Regions from separate parts of the Actinoplanes sp. NPDC000266 genome, predicted to be linked through region 2. Evidence: riboswitches for the same ligand, from Rfam matches in the RefSeq annotation. Region 2 holds a riboswitch; the other holds the start of a gene.
The links. A riboswitch is a leader RNA that binds a small molecule or an ion and turns the genes downstream of it on or off. The one in region 2 is predicted to bind S-adenosylmethionine.
Positions count from the first base shown of each region.

Region 1: it holds a riboswitch for S-adenosylmethionine, as region 2 does, so the genes downstream of both, thrC (threonine synthase) here and ACFY36_RS19185 (aminotransferase class V-fold PLP-dependent enzyme) in region 2, are expected to answer to the same signal.

Region 1 covers NZ_JBIAZI010000005.1:23,503-27,316, forward strand. The annotation lists gene ACFY36_RS20565 (SDR family NAD(P)-dependent oxidoreductase) at 1-674, opposite strand, end outside; gene ACFY36_RS20570 (TetR/AcrR family transcriptional regulator) at 772-1,359, shown strand; SAM riboswitch class I at 1,435-1,568, shown strand; gene thrC (threonine synthase) at 1,580-2,863, shown strand; gene ACFY36_RS20580 (GNAT family N-acetyltransferase) at 3,106-3,814, shown strand, end outside.
Region 2 covers NZ_JBIAZI010000004.1:579,638-583,451, forward strand. The annotation lists gene ACFY36_RS19175 (hypothetical protein) at 1-432, shown strand, start outside; gene ACFY36_RS19180 (VOC family protein) at 442-1,167, shown strand; gene ACFY36_RS19185 (aminotransferase class V-fold PLP-dependent enzyme) at 1,262-2,452, opposite strand; SAM riboswitch class IV at 2,488-2,604, opposite strand; gene ACFY36_RS19190 (DUF1684 domain-containing protein) at 2,663-3,439, shown strand; gene ACFY36_RS19195 (LLM class flavin-dependent oxidoreductase) at 3,473-3,814, shown strand, end outside.

The DNA of each region.
Region 1 (3,814 bases), on a different contig from region 2:
TGGAGCAGCGCCGCGGTGATGTCGGCGGGGTCGCCCAGGCGGGGGATCGCGTACGGGGAGGGGTCGTAGAAGTCGGCGATCGGGCGGCCGCCGGGCTCGGCCGGCTCGGTGATCAGCTTGGTGGCGATGACGCCGGGGTGCAGGGCGTTGACGCGGATGTTGTCGCGGCCCAGTTCGAGGGCGGCGCTGCGGGTCAGGCCGCGCAGGGCCCACTTCGCGGCCACGTATGACGCGTAAAGGGGCGTTCCGCCGTACGCCATGGTCGAGCCGACGTTGACGATCGCGCCGCCGCCCGCGCGGCGCATCGCGGGGGTGACGGCCCTGATGCCGAGGAACTGGCCGGTCACGTTGACGGCGAACGTGCGGTCCCACATGGCCCGGCCGGTCGCCTCGATCGCGGTCGGCGGGTTCTGCGCGCCGGCGTTGTTGATCAGAATCTGGAGGTCTCCGGCGGCGTCCACGGCGGCCGCCCAGTCCTCTTCGCGGGTGACGTCGAGGCGTACCGGAAGAGCTCTGTCTCCCAGCTCCTCGGCGAGCTCGCGGGCCCGGGGCAGGCCGGACGGGGTGCTGCCGATGACGACGTGGGCGCCTTCGGCGTGGAAGGCGCGGACGTGGCTCTCGCCCATCCCGCCGGTGCCGCCGGTGATCAGAACGGTGTGGTCGGTGAAGCGCATGGTGATTCCCCCGGAAAGGTGAGCTGACCGGCTCACCTCACCATGCGACGCGTTGGTGAGTCAAGTGACTCACCTCGCCATTGGGCATACTGAGAGCATGAGCACGTACCACCGCGAAGTCGCCGAGCGGAAGCGCGCCGCGATCCTGGAGGCGGCGACCGGGCTGTTCCTCGCCTCCGGCTACGACGGGACCTCGCTGGCCAAGATCGCCGAGGCGGCGGGCGTCTCCAAGGCCACGCTGTTCAAGCAGTTCCCGACCAAGGCCGCGCTCTTCGACGCGATCGTCACCGCGTCGTGGCAGGCCGAGGACGACGGCGGCCCCGAGTTGCCGGCCGGCGACCTGGAGGCCGGGCTGACCGCGATCGGCCGCCGCTATGTCGAGCTGCTCACCCGGCCCGGCATGACCGCGCTCTTCCGGATCGTCATCGCCGAGCTGCCGCGCTTCCCGGAGCTCGGTGAGGCCCAGTTCAGCCGGGGTAAGATGCCCTACTTCGAGTCGGTACGCCGATATCTGTCCGACGCCGCGATCGAGGATCCCGAGACGGCCGCCACGCAGTTCCTCGGCATGATCTCGAACTTCGTCTTCTGGCCGTCGCTGCTGCTCACCGACTGGGCGCCGGGGGCCGCCGCCAACGACAAAGCGGTCACCGAGGCCGTCCGGACGATGCTCGCCCGTCACCGCTAAGGGCGTGGCTCACACCTCGGGATCCCGGGAGCCGGATCCCGGGATTTCGTCGTAAGGTGTTGGAAACAACTGAATACCTCATCCAGAGGGGCAGAGGGAACGGCCCGATGAAGCCCCGGCAACCACCACGCAGTCTCGACGACGAGGCCGAGCGCGGCAGGTGCTAATTCCGTCCCTGATCGGCAGGTCGCCGCGGGGAAAGATGAGAGGGAAGGCCTCGATGACGTCTACCGTCAGTGCACCCAGCGCTACCACCACCTCGCCCGCCAAGGGCCTCGTGTGCCGTGCCTGTGGCGCCGAATACCCGCTGGTCGCCCAGCACGCCTGTTACGAGTGTTTCGGCCCGCTCGAGGTCGCCTACGACCAGGCGGCGCTCGCGCGGGTGACCCGGGCCGACATCGAGTCGGGCCCGCAGAACATCTGGCGCTACGCGGCGCTGCTGCCCGCCGGGCAGGACCCGGCCACCCGGGTGACCCTCGACCCCGGCCTGACGCCGCTGGTCAGCGCCCCGGCCCTGGCCGCCGCGATCGGCCTGCGGGCGCCGCTGTACGTCAAGGACGACTCGGCCAACCCGACCCACTCGTTCAAGGACCGGGTCGTCTCGGTCGCGCTCACCGCGGCCCGCGGTCTCGGCTTCACCCGCTTCGCCTGCGCCTCGACCGGCAACCTGGCCAACTCGGTGGCCGCGCACGCGGCTCGGGCCGGCGCCCCCAGCATCGTCTTCATCCCGCACGACCTCGAGCAGGGCAAGATCATCACCACCGCCGTGTACGGCGGCGAGCTGGTGGCCATCGAGGGCTCCTACGACGACGTGAACCGGCTCTGCGGCGAGCTCGTGGAGACCGACGAGTTCGAGGACACGGCGTTCGTGAACGTCAACGTGCGCCCGTTCTACGCCGAGGGCTCCAAGACGCTGGGGTACGAGGTGGCCGAGCAGCTCGGCTGGCGCATCCCGGCCCAGGTGGTCATCCCGATGGCCTCCGGCGAGCTGCTGACCAAGGTCGACAAGGCGTTCAGCGAGCTGGTCGAGATCGGCCTGGCCGAGGCCCCCGAGGGCGGCTGGACGGTCTTCGGCGCGCAGTCGGCCGGCTGCAACCCGATCGCCACCGCGCTCCAGAAGGGCACTGACGAGATCATCCCGGTCAAGCCGACCGGCATCGCGAAGTCGCTGAACATCGGCGACCCGGCGGCCGGCGCGTACGCGATCGAGGCCGTCAAGCGCACCGGTGGCTGGATGGACTACGCCGACGACGACGAGATCCGCGCCGGCATCCGGTTGCTGGCCGAGACGACCGGCATCTTCGCCGAGACCGCCGGTGGCACCACTGTCGCCGTACTGAAGAAGCTTGTGGAGAGCGGAAAGCTCGACCCGGAGAAGGAGACCGTCGTCTACAACACGGGCGAGGGACTCAAGACCCTGGACGCCGTCGCCGAGCAGGTCGGGCCGACTCACACGATCAAGCCGTCGCTGAAGGGCGCGCGCGAGGCCGGCCTGCTCGGATGACGCTCTGTAGTCGGCAATCTGCCAGCAAGTGAGAATTCCATCCCGCGAGGACTTGCGAACAGATCTCCGGGTCGGCAGGATGCTCTCTGCGGGAGGGCGCGACGCCGTACGCGGTCCCTCACTCTCGAGCTTGGCGACAATCTCTCGAGGGACCCAACGACCCACTGCCGGAGGCGGTGTGCGTCCGTTCTCCCGACCAAATTCGTTCGCGTTCATGGCCGTCACCCGGAAGGGTGGCGGCCATGCGTGTATCTATCGAGACTTCTGACTCTCCGGACATCGCGTACAGGATCCGCCGGGCCGTGCAGGCGTACGAGGTTCCCGACATTCCCTTCATGACCGAAAAAGCGTTCAAAGCGGGGATTCTCCATCCGCCACCGGGCCTGGTCATCGAGCGCTATCTCGGCCTGCTCGACGGCGAGCCCGTCGGCTACCTCGAGTTGGAGCTGTTCCAGCTCGACAACCTCACCAACGCGCACGTCGAGATCGAGGTGCTGCCCGAGCATCGGCGGCGCGGGGTGGGCCGGGCCCTCTACGAGCTCATGCTCGAGCGGGCCGCCGCGCACGATCGCAAGCACATCATCGGCTCGACCGTGGACACACACCCCGACGGCGCCGCCTTCGCCCGCGCGATGGGCTCCGTCGCCGGCCTGGAGGACACGCGCAGCCGCCTCGACCTGACCGGCCTCGACGAGGCCCATCTGGCGAAGCTGCGGGCCGACGCGCTGTCCCACGCCGAGGGCTACCGCACGATCGAGTGGCTCGGCGTGCCGGCCGACGACATCATCGACGACGTGGCCTATCTGGAGGGCCGGCTGCTGGCCGACGCGCCGACCGGCGACATCGCCTGGGAGCCGGAGAAGATCGACGCCGACCGGCTCCGCGCGGACGAGGAGGCCCGGCAGAAGAGGGGCCGGCTCAGCTACTGCGCGGGCGCGCTCCAGGGCGACA
Region 2 (3,814 bases):
TCCGGCGACGACGCCCCCACGAACGCCCTGACGAAGAGCGTCCGCGACTGGGCGAAGGACGAGGACGTCGACCTGCGCGAGGTGGCGGCCGACCCCGGCAACCCGGTCGACGACATCGTCAAGGCCATCACCATGAAGCCCGACCTGATCGTCAGCGCCGGCAACCCCTTGATCGACGCCCTCACCACGGTCAGCGCCAGCCACCTCGACCAGCACTTCCTGGTCGTCGGCGCCGAACTGGCCGAGCCGACACACAACGTGACCGCCGCCGACTGGTCCGGCGCCTCCTTCCGCGGCGAGGGCCTGGGCATGTCGTCGGAGTACGACCCGGCATCGTTCACGGAGGCCCGCTGCGCCGCCGCCATCCGGGCCGGCGTCGCCGCCGTCCTGACCGGCACCACCGGCATCGTCCTCTGGCTCGACCACGTCTAGGGTCGTCGCATGGCGACGCGGCTGGTGCAGATCAATATGAAGGCCCGGGACGACGCGGCGCTGGGCGCCTTCTGGGCGGAGGCGCTCGGCTGGGAGCTCTCCAGCGAGGGCCCGGGCGTGACGAACCTCGAGCCGGCGGGCTTCAGCTATCCCGACCCGGTCGCGGTCGTCGTCGACCTGGTCGTCTCGGCAGAGCCCAAGACGGTGAAGAACAGGGTGCACCTCGACCTGGCCACGACCTCGCCCGCCCACCAGACGTCGCTGGTCGCGCGTCTTCGAGAGCTCGGCGCGACCCTCGCCGACGTGGGCCAGCCCGGCGACGCGTCATGGACGGTGATGGCCGACCCCGAGGGCAACGAGTTCTGCGTGCTGGACTCGCTCTACGAGCAGACCGGCCCCATCGCGACGGTGGTGGTCGACTGCGCCGGCCCGCACCGGATGGCCGGCTTCTGGGGCCAGGCGACGGACTGGACCGTCCTCAAGGCCACCGACGACAACGCGGTGCTGCGCTCGGCCCAGGGGGTCGGCCCCTACCTGCAGTTCCTCCGCAACCCCGACCCGAAGACCGTGTGGAACCGGGTCCACCTGGACATCCGCCCCTACCCCACCGACGACCTGGAGATCGAGGCCACCCGCCTGCGAACGCTGGGCGCCACCCTCGTCGACCTCGACGTCCCGTGGAAGGTCCTCGCCGACCCCGAGGGTAACGAGTTCTGTCTCCTGAGCCCGAGCTGACCGATGGCGCGGACGGTCCACGACAACGACTGGCGGGATCCGGTCCGGGTGCGGCCGTGGTCGTTGTCGCATCGAGCCGGAGAAGGCTCGGTCCTCAGATGAGGCGCAGGCCGGTCAGGGCGTCGAGCAGCCGGGTGACGTCCTCGGGCGCCGAGCCCAGGCCGAAGCTGGCCCGCAGCAGGCCGGGGGCAGTCTCGCAGCCCTCGGTGGTGGCGTTTCCGGTCAGGCGGCGGACCAGCGGGTGGGCGCAGAACTGGCCGGCCCGTACGCCGATGCCGTAGTCGCGGGCCAGGCGCTCGGCGGCGCCGGACGGGTCGGGCACGGCGAACGAGACGATGCCTACGCGGGGGACCTCGCCGTTGAACAGGGAGACGCCGTCGAGGCCGGCCAGCAGGCTCTGCTCGTGTTCCAGCAGGGCGGCCCGGTCGGCGCGCAGCAGCGCGTCGCACACCGCGCCCAGGGCGACCGCGCCGATCAGGTTCGGGGTGCCGCCCTCGTGGCGGGCCGGGCCGGTGGCCCACGTGACGTCGCCGGCGAAGTCGCCGACGGCGGCGCTGGCTCCGCCGCCGTACAGGTAGGGCTGGGCCTCGTCGAGCCAGTCCTGGCGGCCGGCCAGCACGCCGGCGCCGAACGGCGCGTAGAGCTTGTGCCCGGACAGGGCCAGGTAGTCGGCGCCGAGCGCGTCCAGGTCCAGCGGCACGTGCGGAGCCAGCTGTGCCGCGTCGACGACCACCCGGGCGCCGTGAGCGTGCGCGATGTCGGCCAGCTGGCGTACGGGCCAGATCTCGCCCGTGACGTTGCTCGCCCCGGTCACCGCGAGGAGCGCGGGGCCGCGTACGGCCGAAAGCGCTTCTTCGACCGCCTGCAGGGCGGAAGCGACGGAGGTGGGCGCGGGCAGGCGGACCGGCGAGGGCCAGGGGAGCAGGTTCGCGTGGTGCTCGCCGTCGAAGACGACCGTCGTGGTGCCGGCCGGCAGTGAGCGGGCGAGCAGGTTGAGCGCGTCGGTGGTGTTGCGGGTGAAGATGACTTCGTCGCCGGGGCGACAGCCGAGGAACTCGGCCACGATGTCGCGGGCGCGCTCGTATTCGAGGGTCGACTTCTGCGAGCGGCGGCCGGTGCCGCGGTGCACGCTGCCGTACAGGGGAAGCAAACCGGTCACGGCGTCGGCGGCGGCCCGCACGGCGGGGGCCGAGGCCGCGTAGTCGAGGTGGGCGAAACGCACCGTACGGCCGTCGGGAAGGTCGACGGTGAGGTCGGCGCCGATGATGTCGAGCTCGTCGGACATGGAGATGCCTCCGCGTGGGTCGGGGACCCGCCACGGGTCCGCGCTTGCCCGCGTCGTCCTCGACGCGAGCCTGGTCCTCACCCGGGGCACCCCATCGCGAACGCAAGGGTTGCCGGCCAGCGAGCCGGGGCTTGTCGCTGGCGCTCATGACCTGAAACGGAGACTAGCACCACCTATCTCCTACCGGTCAAGTAGGCATATGGTCGTTGCATGACGAAGCAGACTTGGGCCGAGTGGCACGCCGCGCACGAGGAGAACCGGGCCGGCCGCCACGGCTTCCTCGCCGTGACCAGCCTCAACTTCCTCAACGAGAACCCGCAGCGCTTCACCGACGCCCCGGGCGAGTGGAGCACCGGGCCCAACGGTGTAGTGGTCGACCTCACCGACGGCGAGTCCCTGACGGTCGACGGCGCCGAGGTGACCGGCCGGCACGAGTTCGGCGTGCTGCCCGAGCGCGGCGGTGTCACCGCCGGCTACGGCGAGGCCGTCATCGAGGTGGCCAAGCGCAGCGGCTTCGACATCGTGCGGCCCCGGCACCCCGACAACCCTTTGCGTACGGCCTATCAGGGCACCCCCACGTACGAACCCACCGAGAAATGGGAGCTCAGCGGCCGCTACGTGCCGTTCGGCGAGCCGCGGCAGATCACCGTGGGCGCCGCCGTCGAGGGCCTGGAGCACGTGTACGAGTCGCCGGGCCGGGTCGAGTTCGAGGCGCTGGGCACCCCGCTCGCCCTGACCGTGTTCAACGGGCACACGCCGGGCACCTTCTTCGCGCTGTTCACCGACGAGACCTCGGGCGTCACCACGTACGCGGCCAACCGCAGCCTGGCCATCGCCGCCCCGGAGGCCGACGGCTCGGTGGTCCTCGACTTCAACAAGGCCACGAACCTGCCGTGCGCCTACACCGAGTTCGCGACCTGCCCGCTGCCGCCGGCCGAGAACAAGCTTCCGGTCGCCGTCGAGGCCGGCGAGAAAACTCCGGTCTAGCTTCTTAACCTCCTTCGCCTATAGGATTTGAGGGTGAGCATTCATCTGGCGCTGGAGATCGACGGGGCCGGCTCCCATCCGGGAGCGCGCGGCGGACTGCCCGACACCGAGGCCGCGGCGGTGGCCGAGGCCGCCGGATTCGCCCTGATCACCATCAACGACTCACCCTTGACGAGATCTGCCGAAGCGGGCGTCCGGGCGAGCTACCTCGCCCGGCGCACCCGCCGCGTCGGCCTCGCCCCGACGCTGCATCCGGCCCTGACCGAGCCGTTCCACCTGGCCACCCAGCTCGCGGCGCTCGACCACGCGTCGCAGGGCCGGGGCGCCTGGGTGGTCGGCGCCGAGAACAGCGCGGCGGCGCACGCGACCATCGGG